Regions from separate parts of the Lysinibacillus parviboronicapiens genome, predicted to be linked through region 1. Evidence: a T-box and tRNA genes for the amino acid it is inferred to sense, from the RefSeq annotation. Region 1 holds a T-box; the other regions hold tRNA genes.
The links. The T-box of region 1 lies ahead of tyrS (tyrosine--tRNA ligase). A T-box ahead of a tRNA ligase gene usually reads a tRNA of that ligase, here a tRNA-Tyr.

Region 1 (7,788 bases):
TCTGGCTGTGATGGTAAAAATACTTTAGCATTAAATAAATCTGAGCGCACTAACCCAGCATTTGAACATGCTGCAGAGGGTGCTAATCCAGAAATACCACAGAATGAAGCGGTCACTACATTTTTTGGTGCCTTAAAGTTCGTAGGAGCATCAATTAATTTTGGATCCACATCGTACATAGCATTCATTAAGGTACCCCATAGTTTGTTAATACGGACACTTGGTTGCAAGTACGTATTATTAAAGGCATATAATGAACGTTGCTTATCATAGCCCATCCATACGCCTAATGAAACATTCGGATTATAGCCGACAAACCAAACATCTTTGTACTCTTGTGAAGTACCAGTCTTGGCAGCGAAATCAGAAGAGAATTTTAATGTATTTCTGGCAACTGTTCCTGTTCCTTTAGTTAAAACATCACGCATCATGTCTGTGACAATATAAGATGTTTCAGGACTAAATACTTGTACAGGTTCTACTTCATGTTGATAGATGATATTACCATCTAAATCTTCAATTTTTTCAATCATATAAGATTCAATAAATTGACCACCGTTCGCAAACGTTGCAAAGGCATTTGTATTTTCTTCAACAGTCGTTCCTACTTCTAATGCCCCAATACCTGTTGCAAGATTCGTATAATCTTCAGGCTGTAGCTTAGAGAAGCCCATTTTAGCTAAATATTCGGCAGGACGTTTATTAATAATATCATTATACAAACGTAATGCAGACAAGTTTTGTGAATCAGCTAATGCTTCACGTGCAGGAATCAGTCCACGCTCATCACTCGTAATATAGTTGTTGGGACTCCAAGAGCCGATAGAGAATTTCACGTCTACTAGTGGGCTACCTGCACCAATAACACCGTATTCTACTGCTGGAGCATAAACGAGTAATGGCTTCATCGTCGAACCATTTGGTCGAAAAGCTTGAGTCGCATGGTTTAACTCTGTAGTTTTAAAGTCACGACCACCAACGAAGCTTAAAATACGTCCTGTACTATTTTCAATTAAAATACTGCCAACTTGTACAGGCATTTCAATATCTATTTCTTCACCTGTTATAGGGTCCTTACCTTTACCTGTATACGTATGGCCGTAGTATTTAAAGTTATCTGCCGCTTTTTGCATGGCATCGTACATGTCTTTATTAATAGTAGAATAAATACGATAGCCCTTTGAACGGACATCGCGGTCTGCCAAAATCATATACTTTTCTTTTAATTTTTTTTCTGTTGTCAAGCGTTCTGGATCTACGCCATCTTCTTTCGCTAGCTTTGCAGCAATAATTTCTTTTGCACGATTTTCAAGCTCATACGTTAACCAAGGATAGCGATCTTCTGATGCTATTTCTGGTGAACGGAAGTCTGCTGTAATGTCGTAATTTATTGCGTCTTTGTACTGCGCATCGTTAATATAGCCTTCTTCTTTCATGCGGTAAAGAACAGTTTTCATACGATCAATACCTGGCTTAAGAGCCTCTTCGCTTTTTAGTACACCTGTATTCGTAAATGGAGTATAAGCATAAGGAGCTTGCGGAATACCAGCTATGTAAGCGGCTTGCGGTAGAGATAAATCTTTGGCCTTTACTCCGAAAATTCCGTCAGCTGCTGTTTCAACCCCTGCAATATTACGACCAGAAGCATTACGGCCATAAGGAATAATATTTAAATAGGACTCTAAAATTTCTTCCTTAGTCATAAAGTGTTCTAAACGCATAGCGAGTAGAATTTCTTTTGCTTTACGTTCATACGATACTTCATTTGTTAATACTTGGTTTTTAATAAGTTGTTGTGTTAATGTAGAGCCACCTGTTTGTGTCGCAGAATTTGTCACGTCTTGCAGTAGCCCACGAATAACAGCTTTCGGAACAATGCCATTATGTTCCCGGAAATATTCGTCCTCTGTTGCTAGTACGGCATTAATAACATCTGGTGCCACAGCGCTTAGTGACGTTTCACGGCGATCTAAATCGGTGCGCAATTTCCCGATATAAATATCGTTGGCAAAATAAATTTCACTTGTTTCCTCATAGTTGAAAATATGCTCACGTAATTCTTCTTTAGAGCGCAGTGGTTCTTCTTTTACAAGTGAGGCGAAGTAGCCGGCGCCAACCGAGCCAACAAATACAGTGCCTACCAATGCAAAGACTAAAAATAGTAAAAATAAGTTCCAGGTAACACTACCTGAAATACGTAATGTCTTCATCCATTTTTGTTCGAGTAATTCATCGATCTTTGCATTGATTTTCTCAATCCAATCTTTCAAGGTATCGACCTCCTAAAATCTTGTCTATTATAGCATAGATTGAATTGACTCGAACATAGTTATTGACATTGAAAAAGAATCGTATAGAATAGTGCTTATAGTTTTCTAGTGATGAAGAGTTTGCAGTAGTGTCTATATTCCCTGTATAGAGAGCCAGCGGTTGGTGAAAGCTGGTCATAGTGTAGAGACGAATTACGTGCTTGGAGCTTAGACGTGCGCGCCTGCGATAAAGGCGATTGAATGAGAGGAAGATGGATGACATCTTCAAGCTGGGTGGTACCGCGTTAGTTATTAACGTCCCTGCATGCAATGTAATTTGCGTGTAGGGACTTTTTTGTTTCTATACGCGACAATACAAATTAGGAGGAAAAACAATGGCAAACGAATTATTACAAGATTTAGAATGGCGTGGTCTGCTTTACCAACAAACAGACGCTGAAGGAATGGAAAAGCTGTTACAACAACAATCGGTTTCTTTGTACTGTGGTGTAGACCCAACTGCTGACTCTATGCACATCGGACACATCGTACCATTATTGACACTGCGTCGCTTCCAGAAAGCTGGTCATCGTCCAATTCTACTTGTAGGTGGAGCAACAGGGATGATTGGGGATCCATCTGGTCGTTCGGAAGAGCGTCAACTGCAAACAGTTGAACAAATTGATAAAAACGTGCAAGGTATTCGTGGTCAATTAGAACGAATTTTTGATTTTGCTGAAGATGGAAATGGTGCACAACTTGTCAATAACCGTGACTGGATTGGCGAAATAAACACGATTGAGTTTTTACGAGATTACGGGAAATTAATTAACGTCAACTACATGCTAGCAAAGGATACAATTGCTTCACGTCTTGATACAGGGATTTCATTTACTGAGTTTGCTTACACGTTAATTCAAGGTATTGATTATAATCATTTGTATAACCATTACAATTGTCGTATTCAAGTGGGTGGTTCTGACCAGTGGGGGAATATTACAACTGGTTTAGAAGTTATTCGGAAAACACATGAAGAAGAAACAAAAGCTTTTGGTATCACAATTCCGTTAGTAACGAAGGCAGATGGTACAAAGTTTGGTAAAACAGCTGGTGGGGCTGTATGGTTAGATAGCACAAAAACTTCTCCATATGAGTTCTACCAATTCTGGATTAATGCAGCGGATGCCGACGTTGTCAAATATTTAAAAATCTTCACATTCCTATCTCGTGAAGAAATCGAAGCATTAGCCGTGTCTGTAGAAGAAGAGCCGCATCTACGTAAGGCTCAAAAAGCACTGGCCGAAGAGATGACACGTTTAATTCATGGTCAGGAAGCATTAGAGCAAGCAATCCGAATCACGGCTGCCTTATTCTCGGGTGACTTAAAAGCACTTTCTGCCGATGAAATGAAGGATGCTTTTAAAGATGTACCTTCTATTGAAATGGCAAAAGAAGATAAAAATATAGTGGACTTACTTGTGGAAGCGGGCATTTCATCATCAAAACGTCAAGCTCGTGAAGACGTAACGAATGGTGCGATTAGTGTTAATGGTGAAAAGGTAACAGCTTTAGAATATGTTGTCGATGCCAAAGACCGTTTAGAAGATGCATTCAGCATTGTACGTCGAGGCAAGAAAAAATACCATATGGTAAAATTTTTATAATGACATACAACGACATCCCCTCGAGTTTACGCGAGGGGATGTTTCTTATTAGCATGCTAATAAATGCGGAAGCTTTAGATGCGCATATTCTTCTGGGTGAAGTAATTTTGCTAGTTTTAAAGCCCCTTCCACCAGACGAGGTGATGGGCGACAATAAAGCCATTCTTCCATTACATGAAGTTGATTCATTTTAATGGCTTGTAGCTCCTGTGCATGTGGTCGTTTTAATAAATTTGCTGGCTGTATACGCTCGAAGGCAACACCTACCCAAGCCATCATAATATAGTCAGGATTACGACTTATTACATCTGTCCAATCCGTTTGCACGCTTGCTAGCTCGACATCTTGAAATAGATTAGAGCCTCCTGCGATGGCACTAATTTCGGTGAGCCAGTTTATTTTTCCTGGCGTGAAAATGGGATTTGGCCACCATTCCCAATAAATGGTAGGGTGATGATGGATGGATTGTGCAACTGTGCGAAGGTGCTCGATAAATTGTGAATATTCTTCTGCTATTTGTTGTGCACGCTGTTCTACTCCACAGGCTTTCCCTAATATTTTAAGTTCTTGAGCGATTTCCGCTAATGAATTCGCGTTAAAGACAAGATGAGGAATATTTCTTTCTTGTAATGCTTCTATATTTTTTTCCATGCCAGGTACACTTAAAGATGCAAGTACGAGATCGGGCTGTAATGCTTCTAATGCATCTATGTCAATCGATAAATCAGGCCCTAGCTTGGGCAGTTCGTGGACAGTCGCAGGCCAATCAGAAAAATCATCGACACCAACAAGCTGATCTGTCAAACCTAAATAAGCGACTAGTTCGGTATTACTAGGACAAATCGAGATTAAACGCATATTTTTTTTCCTCCCAATTACTTTTATGAAAAGTATAGCTGGTGTTGCGCTTGTATACAATGTTTGGAAATTTTTCATGTCATAGAAAAAGACGTGCCTCAAATATATGAGACACGCCATTTCGTTATATTTTAAGAAAGTGCGACAGCTTCAAGCGACTCTGCTGTTTTCACTACAGGCCCCATCGCATTTGTAATAATCTGTTTGATGTCTTCTAATGTGGCTTTACGCGGATTTGTGGCAGCACATACGTCTAGCATTGCATTTTTCGCTAAAGTTTCAATATCCTCATCCTTCACGCCTAATTCACGGAAGCCACTTGGAATATTTAAGTCTTTTGATAAGCTTTCAATGGCAGTGATCGCTTTTTCCGCAGCATCACGTTTGCTTAAGCCCTCAACATTTTGCCCTAATAGTTCGGCAATCCTTGCAAAACGCTCTGTACGTGCCGTTAAGTTGAAGCGACAAACATGAGGTAGTAAAATCGCGTTACATACACCATGTGGAAGATTGTAGAAACCACCTAATTGGTGAGCAATCGCATGCACATAGCCAAGTGAAGCATTATTGAACGCCATACCTGCTAAGAATTGCGCGTATACCATTTGCTCTCGAGCTTCTAAATCTGCACCGTTAGCATAGGCGCGTGGTAAAAATTCAGGAACTAGTTGAAGTACCTTTTCACCACAAGCATCTGTAATAGGTGTGGCATCTGTTGATACAAATGATTCAATTGCGTGTGTTAGCGCATCTAAACCAGTAGCCGCTGTCAGAGCTGGCGGTAAGCCAATCATTAACTCAGGATCGTTAATCGATACTAACGGTGTCACATGCTTATCAACGATCGCCATTTTCACTTTACGAGCAGTATCTGTAATAATCGTAAAGCGTGTCATTTCGCTTGCTGTACCAGCTGTCGTGTTAATAGCGATTAATGGCACTAGTGGGTTTTCTGATTTGTCAACGCCTTCATAATCATGAATGCGTCCACCATTCGAAGCAATAATTCCAATACCTTTTGCTGCATCATGTGCACTACCGCCTCCAAGTGAGACAATTGAATCACAGTTCTCGGCATGATATACTGCGATACCATCTTCAATGTTTTGGTCTGTTGGATTTGGTTCTGCTTTCGGGAAAATTGCAACATCAATTCCAGCTGCTGTAATGATGTTAGCAATTTGTTCTGAGAGACCTAATTTGTGTAAGCCCTCATCTGTTACGATCAATGTCTTTTTCACTTCTAAATCATTTAAGCGTTTACCAACTTCTTGAATTGCTCCAGGTCCAAATAAGTTTGTTTTCGGCATGACAAATTGCTTTAGAACGTCTGACATATTTCCAACCCCTTTAAAATAATTGTTATTGCTTGAATGATGGCGAACCACCTTCCGAAATTCATGTTATTCTATTTTTTGTAAAAATTCAACTCGTATTTTTATTAAAATTGTTAATATTTAATGTGTTATTATCTTACAAAAAAGTTAAACCGTTTTACAATAGTGTGGAAGCTTTAGTTACATAGGAATGTTGATATATAAACGATTTAGAAAATATTTTCTTATGAAAGTAATATATATATTTTGGGAATTGGTTCTATTTTGAAGGAGATTTGAATAGTAAATAAATGATAATCTGTTTAGAGTATAAGGATAGTGATTATGGTGTTTAAAAAGTAGGGAATTGCTATTTTAATGTATGAAAAATCAATTCTCTAAGTAAGAAAGATAGTAATGTCCTCTTTAGGAAATTAAATGGAGAGGGGATAGCCCTACGACATAAAAACATAAAGCAGCGCTAAAATTCTTCCGAGCAGTTTAAAATTAAATGCTACTAAAGTTTAGATTTTTTACTGTGTGGAATTATAATATTTAAAGCAATATTTTTTTAATGTCCATTGCTTTCTTGTATTGTTGTAGTGCTCCATATAATCATCTACCATATATTTTAATTCTGCTAAGCTTTCAGCTTACGTGCCTCTGCTTTTTCTAATTTCTTTTCAGCAGATAGGTTATCTTTTTTTGTCGACCAGAACCTCCTTTTCCACGTCTTTCCTCTGAAAATGCTTGTTCTCCATGAGTGTCAAAACAGCTGGGGAAGATGAAGTATTACGGTACGCAAAGCAAGCACTAAAGACGCAAGTTGAAGAATTAATGTTTAAGTACTTAACCTAGGGAGAGAATGAGCATGGCTACAATATATAAATTTTCAAATAAAACATTTCGAGATATAACAAAGGAAAGAGTAGATGTTGTGAAAATCGCTTCTGGTTTTATGGGAGGGACGGTTAAAGTTTATGAGCGTAAAGGAACAGTAATTATCCATAGTGAAAACAAACAATCAAGTCATGCAAGTATTTCAAATGAAAACGGCCAGTAAAAGAATGGGAAATTAGATATGCTATAGAACACATTTTAAAAAGAGACTTAACAGATGTGAATATACGTGTCAGTGAAACTGGTGTTGTTCATATTCGCAATAAAGCAGAAATTAATACACTTACAAACTAAAAGAAAAGTCATTCATTTAAAAATAATGAAGGTTGAGAGTTTATTTTCTCAACCTTTTTATTCGGTGTTTTTTTATTTTCACTCAATATTTTCTACATTTAAACACTTAGTTTCACAGTAATAGCCTTTGCCGCCAACATAAACTTTTTCTATTTCATTCTTGCTATTGGTTACTAATTTAACTAATATTTCGGAAGGCGAGTGTAAAGAATAACCTTGTTCAAATACATAGACTTCTTTTTGCAAGTAGTGCTGTTCATAAAGGTAGCAAGCTAATGCACCGTTTGAAGTTCCAGTCGCTGCTTCTTCATTGATGTCGTATAGTGGAGCAAAATTTCTGCATATAATTCGATTGTCATTAAAAGTATATAGATGCATCCCGACAACGTTATAATACTTGCTGATTTCTTTAATTTTTTCAAAATTAGGTTGCAGTGCATGTAATCGTGTTTCGCTTTTTATAGGAATTAAAATATCTTTTAAGCCCGTGGAGACAATTTGAATTGG
Region 2 (7,788 bases), 1.5 Mb from region 1:
CCTTATAGTTTGGGATAACTCCGGGAAACCGGGGCTAATACCAAATAATCTCTTTTACTTCATGGTGAAAGACTAAAAGACGGTTTCGGCTGTCGCTATAGGATGGGCCCGCGGCGCATTAGCTAGTTGGTGAGGTAACGGCTCACCAAGGCAACGATGCGTAGCCGACCTGAGAGGGTGATCGGCCACACTGGGACTGAGACACGGCCCAGACTCCTACGGGAGGCAGCAGTAGGGAATCTTCCACAATGGGCGAAAGCCTGATGGAGCAACGCCGCGTGAGTGAAGAAGGATTTCGGTTCGTAAAACTCTGTTGTAAGGGAAGAACAAGTACAGTAGTAACTGGCTGTACCTTGACGGTACCTTATTAGAAAGCCACGGCTAACTACGTGCCAGCAGCCGCGGTAATACGTAGGTGGCAAGCGTTGTCCGGAATTATTGGGCGTAAAGCGCGCGCAGGTGGTTTCTTAAGTCTGATGTGAAAGCCCACGGCTCAACCGTGGAGGGTCATTGGAAACTGGGAGACTTGAGTGCAGAAGAGGATAGTGGAATTCCAAGTGTAGCGGTGAAATGCGTAGAGATTTGGAGGAACACCAGTGGCGAAGGCGACTATCTGGTCTGTAACTGACACTGAGGCGCGAAAGCGTGGGGAGCAAACAGGATTAGATACCCTGGTAGTCCACGCCGTAAACGATGAGTGCTAAGTGTTAGGGGGTTTCCGCCCCTTAGTGCTGCAGCTAACGCATTAAGCACTCCGCCTGGGGAGTACGGTCGCAAGACTGAAACTCAAAGGAATTGACGGGGGCCCGCACAAGCGGTGGAGCATGTGGTTTAATTCGAAGCAACGCGAAGAACCTTACCAGGTCTTGACATCCCATTGACCACTGTAGAGATACAGTTTTCCCTTCGGGGACAACGGTGACAGGTGGTGCATGGTTGTCGTCAGCTCGTGTCGTGAGATGTTGGGTTAAGTCCCGCAACGAGCGCAACCCTTGATCTTAGTTGCCATCATTTAGTTGGGCACTCTAAGGTGACTGCCGGTGACAAACCGGAGGAAGGTGGGGATGACGTCAAATCATCATGCCCCTTATGACCTGGGCTACACACGTGCTACAATGGACGATACAAACGGTTGCCAACTCGCGAGAGGGAGCTAATCCGATAAAGTCGTTCTCAGTTCGGATTGTAGGCTGCAACTCGCCTACATGAAGCCGGAATCGCTAGTAATCGCGGATCAGCATGCCGCGGTGAATACGTTCCCGGGCCTTGTACACACCGCCCGTCACACCACGAGAGTTTGTAACACCCGAAGTCGGTGAGGTAACCTTTTGGAGCCAGCCGCCGAAGGTGGGATAGATGATTGGGGTGAAGTCGTAACAAGGTAGCCGTATCGGAAGGTGCGGCTGGATCACCTCCTTTCTAAGGATATTTTCGGAATACAAACCTTGGGTTTGTAAGATTACGTTTTGCGTTCAGTTTTGAAGGTTCATTCTTCTGAATGAATAACTTCAAAACTTGTTCTTTGAAAACTGGATAAAACGACATTGAAATAGTAACAAACACATTTATTTTTTAAGTTTTTTAGGCTTAATAACAGATAATGTAGGGTTTCAAGACACAAGTAGTTCTAGGAAGCAAGCGAGAGAGGAAAGGAGCGTACCTTAGTACGTGACTGACTGAACGAGTGAAGCTGACAACGAAATACGCAGTGTATTGGAAGCCGACGTAGGTTAAGTTATTAAGGGCGCACGGCGAATGCCTTGGCACTAGGAGCCGAAGAAGGACGGCACTAACACCGATATGCTTCGGGGAGCTGTAAGTGAGCTTTGATCCGGAGATTTCCGAATGGGGGAACCCACTACGTTTAATCGCGTAGTATCTTGACGTGAATACATAGCGTCTTGAAGGCAGACCCAGGGAACTGAAACATCTAAGTACCTGGAGGAAGAGAAAGAAAAATCGATTCCCTGAGTAGCGGCGAGCGAAACGGGAAGAGCCCAAACCAAGAGGCTTGCCTCTTGGGGTTGTAGGACACTCAATACGGAGTTACAAAAGAATGAGTTAGATGAAGCGACTTGGAAAGGTCCGCCAGAGCAGGTAAAAGCCCTGTAGTCGAAAGTTCATTCCCTCCTGAGTGGATCCTGAGTACGGCGGAACACGTGAAATTCCGTCGGAATCTGGGAGGACCATCTCCCAAGGCTAAATACTACCTAGTGACCGATAGTGAACCAGTACCGTGAGGGAAAGGTGAAAAGCACCCCGGAAGGGGAGTGAAAGAGATCCTGAAACCGTGTGCCTACAAGTAGTTAGAGCCCGTTAATGGGTGATAGCGTGCCTTTTGTAGAATGAACCGGCGAGTTACGATTACGTGCGAGGTTAAGTTTTAGAAGACGGAGCCGCAGCGAAAGCGAGTCTGAATAGGGCGAATTAGTACGTGGTCGTAGACCCGAAACCAGGTGATCTACCCATGTCCAGGGTGAAGGTAAGGTAACACTTACTGGAGGCCCGAACCCACGCACGTTGAAAAGTGCGGGGATGAGGTGTGGGTAGCGGAGAAATTCCAATCGAACCTGGAGATAGCTGGTTCTCTCCGAAATAGCTTTAGGGCTAGCCTCGTGATGAGAATACTGGAGGTAGAGCACTGTTTGGACTAGGGGGCCATCCCGGTTTACCGAATTCAGACAAACTCCGAATGCCAGATATTTATACACGGGAGTCAGACTGCGAGTGATAAGATCCGTAGTCAAAAGGGAAACAGCCCAGACCACCAGCTAAGGTCCCAAAGTAATCGTTAAGTGGAAAAGGATGTGGCGTTGCATAGACAACCAGGATGTTGGCTTAGAAGCAGCCATCATTTAAAGAGTGCGTAATAGCTCACTGGTCGAGTGACGCTGCGCCGAAAATGTATCGGGGCTAAACGATTCACCGAAGCTGTGGATTGACATCTACGATGTCAGTGGTAGGAGAGCGTTCTAAGTGCGTTGAAGTCAGACCGGAAGGACTGGTGGAGCGCTTAGAAGTGAGAATGCCGGTATGAGTAGCGAAAGACGGGTGAGAATCCCGTCCACCGTATGACTAAGGTTTCCTGAGGAAGGCTCGTCCGCTCAGGGTTAGTCGGGACCTAAGCCGAGGCCGATAGGCGTAGGCGATGGACAACAGGTTGATATTCCTGTACCACCTCCTCACCGTTTGAGAAATGGGGGGACGCAGTAGGATAGGGTAAGCGCGCCGTTGGTTGTGCGCGTCCAAGCAGTAAGGCGTGTGTGTAGGCAAATCCGCACACTGTAACGTTGAGCTGTGATGGCGAGTCCTTTAAGGACGAAGTTCCTGATTTCACACTGCCAAGAAAAGCCTCTATCGAGGTGAGAGGTGCCCGTACCGCAAACCGACACAGGTAGTCGAGGAGAGAATCCTAAGGTGTGCGAGAGAACTCTCGTTAAGGAACTCGGCAAAATGACCCCGTAACTTCGGGAGAAGGGGTGCTCTTGAGCGTGCAAGCGCATGAGAGCCGCAGTGAATAGGCCCAGGCGACTGTTTAGCAAAAACACAGGTCTCTGCAAAACCGTAAGGTGACGTATAGGGGCTGACGCCTGCCCGGTGCTGGAAGGTTAAGAGGAGTGGTTAGCGCAAGCGAAGCTGCGAATTGAAGCCCCAGTAAACGGCGGCCGTAACTATAACGGTCCTAAGGTAGCGAAATTCCTTGTCGGGTAAGTTCCGACCCGCACGAAAGGCGTAACGATCTGGGCACTGTCTCAACGAGAGACTCGGTGAAATTATAGTACCTGTGAAGATGCAGGTTACCCGCGACAGGACGGAAAGACCCCGTGGAGCTTTACTGTAGCCTGATATTGAATTTTGGTACAACTTGTACAGGATAGGTAGGAGCCAGAGATCTCGGAGCGCCAGCTTCGAAGGAGGCGTCGGTGGGATACTACCCTGGTTGTATTGAAATTCTAACCCATGCCCCTTAGCGGGGCAGGAGACAGTGTCAGGCGGACAGTTTGACTGGGGCGGTCGCCTCCTAAAAGGTAACGGAGGCGCCCAAAGGTTCCCTCAGAATGGTTGGAAATCATTCGTAGAGTGTAAAGGCACAAGGGAGCTTGACTGCGAGACCTACAAGTCGAGCAGGGTCGAAAGACGGGCTTAGTGATCCGGTGGTTCCGCATGGAAGGGCCATCGCTCAACGGATAAAAGCTACCCCGGGGATAACAGGCTTATCTCCCCCAAGAGTCCACATCGACGGGGAGGTTTGGCACCTCGATGTCGGCTCATCGCATCCTGGGGCTGTAGTCGGTCCCAAGGGTTGGGCTGTTCGCCCATTAAAGCGGTACGCGAGCTGGGTTCAGAACGTCGTGAGACAGTTCGGTCCCTATCCGTCGTGGGCGTAGGAAATTTGAGAGGAGCTGTCCTTAGTACGAGAGGACCGGGATGGACACACCGCTGGTGTACCAGTTGTCTTGCCAAAGGCATCGCTGGGTAGCTATGTGTGGACGGGATAAGTGCTGAAAGCATCTAAGCATGAAGCCCCCCTCAAGATGAGATTTCCCATTACGCAAGTAAGTAAGATCCCTCAAAGACGATGAGGTAGATAGGTTCGAGGTGGAAGTGTGGTGACACATGGAGCTGACGAATACTAATCGATCGAGGACTTAACCAAAATGTTTGAAACATTCAATGCACCGTTTATCCAGTTTTGAAAGAATAAGTTCTTTTAACTAAATAAGTGAAGTGATGATGGCAAAGAGGTCACACCCGTTCCCATACCGAACACGGAAGTTAAGCTCTTTAGCGCCGATGGTAGTTGGGGGCTTCCCCCTGCGAGAGTAGGACGTCGCTTCGCTTATTTTTTATGTGGAGGATTAGCTCAGCTGGGAGAGCATCTGCCTTACAAGCAGAGGGTCGGCGGTTCGAGCCCGTCATCCTCCACCATTTTTGCCGGTGTAGCTCAGTTGGTAGAGCAACTGACTTGTAATCAGTAGGTCGTGGGTTCGACTCCTATCGCCGGCACCATGTATTGCCGGAGGGGTAGCGAAGTGGCTAAACGCGGCGGACTGTAAATCCGCTCCTTAGGGTTCGGCGGTTCGAATCCGTCCCCCTCCACCAGTTTTTAATTCATAGGGGCATAGTTCAACGGTAGAATAGAGGTCTCCAAAACCTTTGGTGTGGGTTCGATTCCTACTGCCCCTGCCAATTAATTTCATGGCGGTTGTGGCGAAGTGGTTAACGCACCTGATTGTGGTTCAGGCATTCGTGGGTTCGATTCCCATCAGTCGCCCCATTTTAGAATATTGCAAGTTGTAAGCCAATGAATTTTGATTTATTATAAAAAGGTTCAGGTCTACAAAATCCACCATTTATATATTGTTACGGAGGTATACCCAAGTCTGGCTGAAGGGATCGGTCTTGAAAACCGACAGGCGGGTAACACCGCGCGGGGGTTCGAATCCCTCTACCTCCTCCAGTTTATATTTTATAAATGGTGTTCTAAAAGCTCGGTATAAATAATATTGTCGTGGGGTGGAGCAAATCGCAATACGAATATTGCGATTAACGTCGACGCAAGCAAAGCGTGGAAGACGTCATCTTACATTAAGCGTATCATCATGTTATTTATAACGATTCATATTATCGCGGGGTGGAGCAGTGGTAGCTCGTCGGGCTCATAACCCGAAGGTCGTTGGTTCAAATCCGGCCCCCGCAACCAAATGGTCCCGTGGTGTAGCGGTTAACATGCCTGCCTGTCACGCAGGAGATCGCCGGTTCGATCCCGGTCGGGACCGCCATTTTTATAATAAGAGATTCATGATAAGCAAAAAGATTGAAGAAGCAAACGAGTGCATGAAGGAGCGTACTTAAGTACGTGACTGAATAAACGAGACTGGCTGATAAAGATATTTGCAGCTTAGCATGGAACGTATGGGTCAGTAGCTCAGTTGGTAGAGCATTAGATTGAAGCTCTAAGTGTCGGCGGTTCGATTCCGTCCTGACCCACCATATATGCGGGTGTAGTTTAATGGTAAAACCTCAGCCTTCCAAGCTGATGTCGTGAGTTCGATTCTCATCACCCGCTCCAAAATGGGCCTATAGCTCAGCTGGTTAGAGCGCACGCCTGATAAGCGTGAGGTCGATGGTTCGAGTCCATTTAGGCCCACCATTATTCCGAAGTAGCTCAGTTGGTAGTAGCACCTGACTGTTAATCAGGTTGTCGCAGGTTCGAGTCCTGCCTTCGGAGCCATGGCCCCTTGGTCAAGCGGTTAAGACACCGCCCTTTCACGGCGGTAACACGGGTTCGAATCCCGTAGGGGTCATCAAGCATGTAGCATGTTGTTGCTATATGCTTTTTTTTGATTTTTTTGTGTCCTACGTGAGTTTACGCCTACAGTTATAGATTGTAGAGGGGTATAACAATCTTTTTCATCATTCTTTAATGGAGATAAAGTCTAAGATTTTATAGTGGCAAAAATATAATTGAAAAAAGTATGAGCTTAAATTTGAACAAAGTATTTCATATATGCAATATGTATGTTTTCTAGTAGATTTTTTCATGGTGAATCCTGTGCCATTGTTCTAATATGAGAATAGATGGAGGAAATCGACATGAATTTACTAGAGGTACAGCGGTTTTTAGCACTTTATCAATCAGAACAAAATGAGTCCGAAACATGGCTGGCAAATAGATTACAACAGGTGGAATCTGAAGGGGAGTATAACCCGACAACAGAAGAATTAGTTTTTGGAGCACGGGTAGCATGGCGTAACAGTAATAAATGCATTGGTCGTTTATTTTGGCAATCGCTACATGTTGTTGATGCACGTGATATCTTAGATGAGCAGTCCATTTTTGAAACTTTGCTGGCACATATTCAGTATGCAACAAATGATGGGAAAATCCGTCCGACAATTACGGTGTTTGCACCAGAACGTGTGCGTATATGGAATCATCAGCTTATTCGTTATGCAGGCTATGAAACGCAAGAGGGAATCGTTGGTGATTCACATTCTATCGCTTTCACAAAAATATGCAAATCGCTAGGCTGGCAAGGTGAGGGAACAGCGTTTGATGTATTGCCCCTGATTGTGCAAGTAGATCAGCGAACACCACAATTATTTACAATCCCACCTGAATATATTTTAGAAGTCCCTATTCGTCATCCACAATATTCAAAGGTCGAGGCGCTTGACTTAAAATGGTATGCTGTACCAATTATATCGAGCATGCGCTTTCAGATGGCAGGAATTGATTTTCAAGCGGCACCATTTAATGGCTGGTATATGGGCACAGAGATTGGTGCACGCAATTTAGCCGATCACGATCGCTATAACATGCTACCAGCAATAGCAGAAATATTTGGGTTGGATATGACAAAGCAGGTATCACTATGGAGAGATCGTGCATTAGTTGAGTTGAATATTGCAGTGCTGCATTCCTTTAAAGAAGACGGCGTTAGCATAGTGGATCATCACACGGCAGCACAACAGTTTAAGCTATTTGAAGAAGCAGAAGAGAAGGCAGGACGAGAGCTAACAGGTAACTGGGCATGGCTACTTCCGCCACTATCGCCCGCTGCAACACATATCTTTCATAAGCCTTTCGTCAATGTTTACAATACGCCAAACTATTTTTATCAGAAGCCCCCTTACTGAATAGAACAGGCAGCACATCACAAGCACATGAGCTGCCTTTTTTATTTAATTCACATATTCATTCTTAGATGCTCTCATAGAGCAGAAGAAGAGTAGTAATGCCACCACAACGAAGAGCCAGCCAGCGATGTTCCAGCCTCCAAA
Region 3 (7,788 bases), 480 kb from region 1:
CCTCTTTCTACTAAATAATCAATTTCAGTTGCTAACACATTTTCGGATGTTACATCTTTAAAACTGGCTGCATAAACCGGTTGAATTTGTAATATCCATACAGAAAGCACAGCCACACACAGAATCTTAGTAATTTTATTCATGTCATTCCCCCTATTTTTCTTTCATCCTTCTTATCCTATTCTCCATCAACAACAATTAGATATAATCTCCAAAAATAGCATAGCAATAACGTTGTTTATTATATTCTTTGATATTTCATGACATCCACCTATCCATTTGTATTACTTACCCATACCCATTGTCTTATCCTTTTACGCCTGAGAAATATAGGTGATTTTTTCTTCTATCTAGTCTGTAGCAAAAAAAAAACCTCTACTATAAGCTGTAGAGGGGGGCATCATTGTATTTTACATTCAATGACTTTATTAATTATTTCTTTTGTGTTAAACCTAGACCAAGTCCAGTAGGATCAACCAAATATGCCAGATAAAAATTATTAAACTCCATTTTATCTCAGACGATTATCGCACCATGTTCCTTAGCTTTTGAAATAGCATCTTGCATCATCTTCAATTAGAATATGAGTTCCATGAGGATAATCATTTGGTCCCTTTCCAATTATATAGTTCACGGTAACTACGCAGATTTCATCTTATCCTTTGTAGCGCTTTAGTAATTTTTCTTGATGGGCACTGAAAATTTCCTCAAGTGAAATATCATACTTATTGGCAATCACAATGATATTTCCTAATACATCGCCAAGTTCCTCTACTAATTCTTGTTTATTCTCTTCATAGGAACCTACCTTTTCATCTGGTCGGTCTCTTCCTATTTCAAGTGCTCGAATCGCACGTGCTACTTCTCCCGTTTCTTCGGCCAAAAAGCCGATCCGTGTAAAGATATTTAAGTCTGACCACCCTCGTGTTTCATAGTAATCTTTTATCCACAATTGAAAATCATTTAATTCCATAAACCTATGCCCCATTTCCTTGTTGTATAAATGAAATTATACTATAAAGCTTATAGCCTTACCTGATATGGATGGTATTCCCTGCAATCAAGTACAGATCAAGTTTATAAATAATTTTGCTATGCTACGAACAAAGAAAAAAGACCTCAACATAATCGTTGAAGTCTTGTAATTAATCATTTAATGGTACCGGTGGTCGGGGTCGAACCGACACTCCAAAGGAACACGATTTTGAGTCGTGCGCGTCTGCCAATTCCGCCACACCGGCATGAGACCTTAGAGATAAAAAAAATCGGATAATCCGATTGTTGTTAAAAAACATTATGGAGGCGGCAACCGGATTTGAACCGGTGATAAAGGTGTTGCAGACCTGTGCCTTACCACTTGGCTATGCCGCCATAAAAATTGGAGCGGAAGACGAGGTTCGAACTCGCGACCCCCACCTTGGCAAGGTGGTGTTCTACCACTGAACTACTTCCGCAATAAATGGCTGGGGTACCTGGATTCGAACCAGGGCGTGACGGAATCAAAATCCGTTGCCTTACCGCTTGGCTATACCCCAAAAGATAATTTTATGAAAATGGGGCGACTGATGGGAATCGAACCCACGAATGCCTGAACCACAATCAGGTGCGTTAACCACTTCGCCACAACCGCCATATTACTATCGTTTATATTAAATTAAATGGGGCGACTGATGGGAATCGAACCCACGAATGCCTGAACCACAATCAGGTGCGTTAACCACTTCGCCACAACCGCCATAATATGCATTGGCAGGGGCAGTAGGAATCGAACCCACATCAAAGGTTTTGGAGACCTCTATTCTACCGTTAAACTATGCCCCTATAAAAATAAAAACTGGTGGAGGGGGACGGATTCGAACCGCCGAACCCTAAGGAGCGGATTTACAGTCCGCCGCGTTTAGCCACTTCGCTACCCCTCCGGGATTACATGGTGCCGGCTATAGGAATCGAACCCACGACCTACTGATTACAAGTCAGTTGCTCTACCTGCTGAGCTAAACCGGCAAAAAAATATGATGGGTCAGGACGGAATCGAACCGCCGACACTTAGAGCTTCAATCTAATGCTCTACCAACTGAGCTACTGACCCATATTTTAAAAAATGGCGGTCCCGACCGGGATCGAACCGGCGATCTCCTGCGTGACAGGCAGGCATGTTAACCGCTACACCACGGGACCATTTGGTTGCGGGGGCCGGATTTGAACCAACGACCTTCGGGTTATGAGCCCGACGAGCTACCACTGCTCCACCCCGCGATAATACTATTAGAATATATAAATAATGGTGGAGGATGACGGGCTCGAACCGCCGACCCTCTGCTTGTAAGGCAGATGCTCTCCCAGCTGAGCTAATCCTCCATCTGGGTATTGAAAATGGTGACCCCTACGGGATTCGAACCCGTGTTACCGCCGTGAAAGGGCGGTGTCTTAACCACTTGACCAAGGGGCCCATTTGGAACTGTAATCCTAAAGTTTGCTGGCGGAGAGTAAGGGATTTGAACCCTTGAGACAGTGTTAACCGCCTACACGATTTCCAATCGTGCTCCTTCGGCCACTCGGACAACTCTCCAAGAATGGCTCCGAAGGCAGGACTCGAACCTGCGACAACCTGATTAACAGTCAGGTGCTACTACCAACTGAGCTACTTCGGAATGATATTATGTATAGCCTAGCGACGTCCTACTCTCACAGGGGGAAGCCCCCAACTACCATCGGCGCTAAAGAGCTTAACTTCCGTGTTCGGTATGGGAACGGGTGTGACCTCTTTGCCATCATCACTAGACTATATGAAAGACATTATTTATTATAACATATTTTATTATAATTACAAGTGTTTTATCATCACTTTTTTATTCTTTCAAAACTGGATAAACGGTGCATTGAATGTTTCAAACATTTTGGTTAAGTCCTCGATCGATTAGTATTCGTCAGCTCCATGTGTCACCACACTTCCACCTCGAACCTATCTACCTCATCGTCTTTGAGGGATCTTACTTACTTGCGTAATGGGAAATCTCATCTTGAGGGGGGCTTCATGCTTAGATGCTTTCAGCACTTATCCCGTCCACACATAGCTACCCAGCGATGCCTTTGGCAAGACAACTGGTACACCAGCGGTGTGTCCATCCCGGTCCTCTCGTACTAAGGACAGCTCCTCTCAAATTTCCTACGCCCACGACGGATAGGGACCGAACTGTCTCACGACGTTCTGAACCCAGCTCGCGTACCGCTTTAATGGGCGAACAGCCCAACCCTTGGGACCGACTACAGCCCCAGGATGCGATGAGCCGACATCGAGGTGCCAAACCTCCCCGTCGATGTGGACTCTTGGGGGAGATAAGCCTGTTATCCCCGGGGTAGCTTTTATCCGTTGAGCGATGGCCCTTCCATGCGGAACCACCGGATCACTAAGCCCGTCTTTCGACCCTGCTCGACTTGTAGGTCTCGCAGTCAAGCTCCCTTGTGCCTTTACACTCTACGAATGATTTCCAACCATTCTGAGGGAACCTTTGGGCGCCTCCGTTACCTTTTAGGAGGCGACCGCCCCAGTCAAACTGTCCGCCTGACACTGTCTCCTGCCCCGCTAAGGGGCATGGGTTAGAATTTCAATACAACCAGGGTAGTATCCCACCGACGCCTCCTTCGAAGCTGGCGCTCCGAGATCTCTGGCTCCTACCTATCCTGTACAAGTTGTACCAAAATTCAATATCAGGCTACAGTAAAGCTCCACGGGGTCTTTCCGTCCTGTCGCGGGTAACCTGCATCTTCACAGGTACTATAATTTCACCGAGTCTCTCGTTGAGACAGTGCCCAGATCGTTACGCCTTTCGTGCGGGTCGGAACTTACCCGACAAGGAATTTCGCTACCTTAGGACCGTTATAGTTACGGCCGCCGTTTACTGGGGCTTCAATTCGCAGCTTCGCTTGCGCTAACCACTCCTCTTAACCTTCCAGCACCGGGCAGGCGTCAGCCCCTATACGTCACCTTACGGTTTTGCAGAGACCTGTGTTTTTGCTAAACAGTCGCCTGGGCCTATTCACTGCGGCTCTCATGCGCTTGCACGCTCAAGAGCACCCCTTCTCCCGAAGTTACGGGGTCATTTTGCCGAGTTCCTTAACGAGAGTTCTCTCGCACACCTTAGGATTCTCTCCTCGACTACCTGTGTCGGTTTGCGGTACGGGCACCTCTCACCTCGATAGAGGCTTTTCTTGGCAGTGTGAAATCAGGAACTTCGTCCTTAAAGGACTCGCCATCACAGCTCAACGTTACAGTGTGCGGATTTGCCTACACACACGCCTTACTGCTTGGACGCGCACAACCAACGGCGCGCTTACCCTATCCTACTGCGTCCCCCCATTTCTCAAACGGTGAGGAGGTGGTACAGGAATATCAACCTGTTGTCCATCGCCTACGCCTATCGGCCTCGGCTTAGGTCCCGACTAACCCTGAGCGGACGAGCCTTCCTCAGGAAACCTTAGTCATACGGTGGACGGGATTCTCACCCGTCTTTCGCTACTCATACCGGCATTCTCACTTCTAAGCGCTCCACCAGTCCTTCCGGTCTGACTTCAACGCACTTAGAACGCTCTCCTACCACTGACATCGTAGATGTCAATCCACAGCTTCGGTGAATCGTTTAGCCCCGATACATTTTCGGCGCAGCGTCACTCGACCAGTGAGCTATTACGCACTCTTTAAATGATGGCTGCTTCTAAGCCAACATCCTGGTTGTCTATGCAACGCCACATCCTTTTCCACTTAACGATTACTTTGGGACCTTAGCTGGTGGTCTGGGCTGTTTCCCTTTTGACTACGGATCTTATCACTCGCAGTCTGACTCCCGTGTATAAATATCTGGCATTCGGAGTTTGTCTGAATTCGGTAAACCGGGATGGCCCCCTAGTCCAAACAGTGCTCTACCTCCAGTATTCTCATCACGAGGCTAGCCCTAAAGCTATTTCGGAGAGAACCAGCTATCTCCAGGTTCGATTGGAATTTCTCCGCTACCCACACCTCATCCCCGCACTTTTCAACGTGCGTGGGTTCGGGCCTCCAGTAAGTGTTACCTTACCTTCACCCTGGACATGGGTAGATCACCTGGTTTCGGGTCTACGACCACGTACTAATTCGCCCTATTCAGACTCGCTTTCGCTGCGGCTCCGTCTTCTAAAACTTAACCTCGCACGTAATCGTAACTCGCCGGTTCATTCTACAAAAGGCACGCTATCACCCATTAACGGGCTCTAACTACTTGTAGGCACACGGTTTCAGGATCTCTTTCACTCCCCTTCCGGGGTGCTTTTCACCTTTCCCTCACGGTACTGGTTCACTATCGGTCACTAGGTAGTATTTAGCCTTGGGAGATGGTCCTCCCAGATTCCGACGGAATTTCACGTGTTCCGCCGTACTCAGGATCCACTCAGGAGGGAATGAACTTTCGACTACAGGGCTTTTACCTGCTCTGGCGGACCTTTCCAAGTCGCTTCATCTAACTCATTCTTTTGTAACTCCGTATTGAGTGTCCTACAACCCCAAGAGGCAAGCCTCTTGGTTTGGGCTCTTCCCGTTTCGCTCGCCGCTACTCAGGGAATCGATTTTTCTTTCTCTTCCTCCAGGTACTTAGATGTTTCAGTTCCCTGGGTCTGCCTTCAAGACGCTATGTATTCACGTCAAGATACTACGCGATTAAACGTAGTGGGTTCCCCCATTCGGAAATCTCCGGATCAAAGCTCACTTACAGCTCCCCGAAGCATATCGGTGTTAGTGCCGTCCTTCTTCGGCTCCTAGTGCCAAGGCATTCGCCGTGCGCCCTTAATAACTTAACCTACGTCGGCTTCCAATACACTGCGTATTTCGTTGTCAGCTTCACTCGTTCAGTCAGTCACGTACTAAGGTACGCTCCTTTCCTCTCTCGCTTGCTTCCTAGAACTACTTGTGTCTTGAAACCCTACATTATCTGTTATTAAGCCTAAAAAACTTAAAAAATAAATGTGTTTGTTACTATTTCAATGTCGTTTTATCCAGTTTTCAAAGAACAAGTTTTGAAGTTATTCATTCAGAAGAATGAACCTTCAAAACTGAACGCAAAACGTAATCTTACAAACCCAAGGTTTGTATTCCGAAAATATCCTTAGAAAGGAGGTGATCCAGCCGCACCTTCCGATACGGCTACCTTGTTACGACTTCACCCCAATCATCTATCCCACCTTCGGCGGCTGGCTCCAAAAGGTTACCTCACCGACTTCGGGTGTTACAAACTCTCGTGGTGTGACGGGCGGTGTGTACAAGGCCCGGGAACGTATTCACCGCGGCATGCTGATCCGCGATTACTAGCGATTCCGGCTTCATGTAGGCGAGTTGCAGCCTACAATCCGAACTGAGAACGACTTTATCGGATTAGCTCCCTCTCGCGAGTTGGCAACCGTTTGTATCGTCCATTGTAGCACGTGTGTAGCCCAGGTCATAAGGGGCATGATGATTTGACGTCATCCCCACCTTCCTCCGGTTTGTCACCGGCAGTCACCTTAGAGTGCCCAACTAAATGATGGCAACTAAGATCAAGGGTTGCGCTCGTTGCGGGACTTAACCCAACATCTCACGACACGAGCTGACGACAACCATGCACCACCTGTCACCGTTGTCCCCGAAGGGAAAACTGTATCTCTACAGTGGTCAATGGGATGTCAAGACCTGGTAAGGTTCTTCGCGTTGCTTCGAATTAAACCACATGCTCCACCGCTTGTGCGGGCCCCCGTCAATTCCTTTGAGTTTCAGTCTTGCGACCGTACTCCCCAGGCGGAGTGCTTAATGCGTTAGCTGCAGCACTAAGGGGCGGAAACCCCCTAACACTTAGCACTCATCGTTTACGGCGTGGACTACCAGGGTATCTAATCCTGTTTGCTCCCCACGCTTTCGCGCCTCAGTGTCAGTTACAGACCAGATAGTCGCCTTCGCCACTGGTGTTCCTCCAAATCTCTACGCATTTCACCGCTACACTTGGAATTCCACTATCCTCTTCTGCACTCAAGTCTCCCAGTTTCCAATGACCCTCCACGGTTGAGCCGTGGGCTTTCACATCAGACTTAAGAAACCACCTGCGCGCGCTTTACGCCCAATAATTCCGGACAACGCTTGCCACCTACGTATTACCGCGGCTGCTGGCACGTAGTTAGCCGTGGCTTTCTAATAAGGTACCGTCAAGGTACAGCCAGTTACTACTGTACTTGTTCTTCCCTTACAACAGAGTTTTACGAACCGAAATCCTTCTTCACTCACGCGGCGTTGCTCCATCAGGCTTTCGCCCATTGTGGAAGATTCCCTACTGCTGCCTCCCGTAGGAGTCTGGGCCGTGTCTCAGTCCCAGTGTGGCCGATCACCCTCTCAGGTCGGCTACGCATCGTTGCCTTGGTGAGCCGTTACCTCACCAACTAGCTAATGCGCCGCGGGCCCATCCTATAGCGACAGCCGAAACCGTCTTTTAGTCTTTCACCATGAAGTAAAAGAGATTATTTGGTATTAGCCCCGGTTTCCCGGAGTTATCCCAAACTATAAGGTAGGTTGCCCACGTGTTACTCACCCGTCCGCCGCTAAATCAGAGGAAGCAAGCTTCCTCATCATTCGCTCGACTTGCATGTATTAGGCACGCCGCCAGCGTTCGTCCTGAGCCAGGATCAAACTCTCCATAAAAGAAATTTGATTAGCTCAAATTGTTTTGCTGGCATCAATTTTGATGTCCAAAATTTTGTTTCGTTCACTAACCGAAGTTCGTTACTAAAAACGTTATTGAT

Region 2: it has a tRNA-Tyr gene. The T-box ahead of tyrS (tyrosine--tRNA ligase) is inferred to sense a tRNA for this amino acid. The anticodon was not compared.
Region 3: it has a tRNA-Tyr gene. The T-box ahead of tyrS (tyrosine--tRNA ligase) is inferred to sense a tRNA for this amino acid. The anticodon was not compared.

Annotation. Positions count from the first base shown of each region.
Region 1 covers NZ_CP073713.1:3,636,828-3,644,615, reverse strand. The annotation lists gene C9J31_RS17615 (transglycosylase domain-containing protein) at 1-2,270, opposite strand, end outside; T-box leader at 2,373-2,575, shown strand; gene tyrS (tyrosine--tRNA ligase) at 2,645-3,913, shown strand; gene C9J31_RS17605 (cobalamin-binding protein) at 3,962-4,771, opposite strand; gene C9J31_RS17600 (iron-containing alcohol dehydrogenase) at 4,903-6,108, opposite strand; gene C9J31_RS23800 (hypothetical protein) at 6,959-7,150, shown strand; gene C9J31_RS17590 (PhzF family phenazine biosynthesis protein) at 7,360-7,788, opposite strand, start outside.
Region 2 covers NZ_CP073713.1:273,644-281,431, forward strand. The annotation lists rRNA gene C9J31_RS01440 (16S ribosomal RNA) at 1-1,419, shown strand, start outside; rRNA gene C9J31_RS01445 (23S ribosomal RNA) at 1,729-4,657, shown strand; rRNA gene rrf (5S ribosomal RNA) at 4,725-4,840, shown strand; tRNA gene C9J31_RS01455 (tRNA-Val) at 4,854-4,929, shown strand; tRNA gene C9J31_RS01460 (tRNA-Thr) at 4,935-5,010, shown strand; tRNA gene C9J31_RS01465 (tRNA-Tyr) at 5,020-5,103, shown strand; tRNA gene C9J31_RS01470 (tRNA-Trp) at 5,117-5,190, shown strand; tRNA gene C9J31_RS01475 (tRNA-His) at 5,203-5,278, shown strand; tRNA gene C9J31_RS01480 (tRNA-Ser) at 5,369-5,461, shown strand; tRNA gene C9J31_RS01485 (tRNA-Met) at 5,630-5,704, shown strand; tRNA gene C9J31_RS01490 (tRNA-Asp) at 5,708-5,783, shown strand; tRNA gene C9J31_RS01495 (tRNA-Phe) at 5,919-5,994, shown strand; tRNA gene C9J31_RS01500 (tRNA-Gly) at 6,000-6,073, shown strand; tRNA gene C9J31_RS01505 (tRNA-Ile) at 6,078-6,154, shown strand; tRNA gene C9J31_RS01510 (tRNA-Asn) at 6,159-6,235, shown strand; tRNA gene C9J31_RS01515 (tRNA-Glu) at 6,237-6,308, shown strand; gene C9J31_RS01520 (nitric oxide synthase oxygenase) at 6,598-7,644, shown strand; gene C9J31_RS01525 (CynX/NimT family MFS transporter) at 7,690-7,788, opposite strand, start outside.
Region 3 covers NZ_CP073713.1:4,119,730-4,127,517, forward strand. The annotation lists gene C9J31_RS19920 (S-layer homology domain-containing protein) at 1-143, opposite strand, end outside; gene C9J31_RS19925 (MazG nucleotide pyrophosphohydrolase domain-containing protein) at 656-973, opposite strand; tRNA gene C9J31_RS19930 (tRNA-Leu) at 1,158-1,241, opposite strand; tRNA gene C9J31_RS19935 (tRNA-Cys) at 1,298-1,371, opposite strand; tRNA gene C9J31_RS19940 (tRNA-Gly) at 1,380-1,454, opposite strand; tRNA gene C9J31_RS19945 (tRNA-Gln) at 1,461-1,535, opposite strand; tRNA gene C9J31_RS19950 (tRNA-His) at 1,555-1,630, opposite strand; tRNA gene C9J31_RS19955 (tRNA-His) at 1,660-1,735, opposite strand; tRNA gene C9J31_RS19960 (tRNA-Trp) at 1,748-1,821, opposite strand; tRNA gene C9J31_RS19965 (tRNA-Tyr) at 1,836-1,919, opposite strand; tRNA gene C9J31_RS19970 (tRNA-Thr) at 1,929-2,004, opposite strand; tRNA gene C9J31_RS19975 (tRNA-Phe) at 2,017-2,089, opposite strand; tRNA gene C9J31_RS19980 (tRNA-Asp) at 2,103-2,178, opposite strand; tRNA gene C9J31_RS19985 (tRNA-Met) at 2,182-2,256, opposite strand; tRNA gene C9J31_RS19990 (tRNA-Val) at 2,283-2,358, opposite strand; tRNA gene C9J31_RS19995 (tRNA-Glu) at 2,375-2,449, opposite strand; tRNA gene C9J31_RS20000 (tRNA-Ser) at 2,478-2,569, opposite strand; tRNA gene C9J31_RS20005 (tRNA-Asn) at 2,575-2,651, opposite strand; rRNA gene rrf (5S ribosomal RNA) at 2,667-2,782, opposite strand; rRNA gene C9J31_RS20015 (23S ribosomal RNA) at 2,898-5,826, opposite strand; rRNA gene C9J31_RS20020 (16S ribosomal RNA) at 6,136-7,687, opposite strand.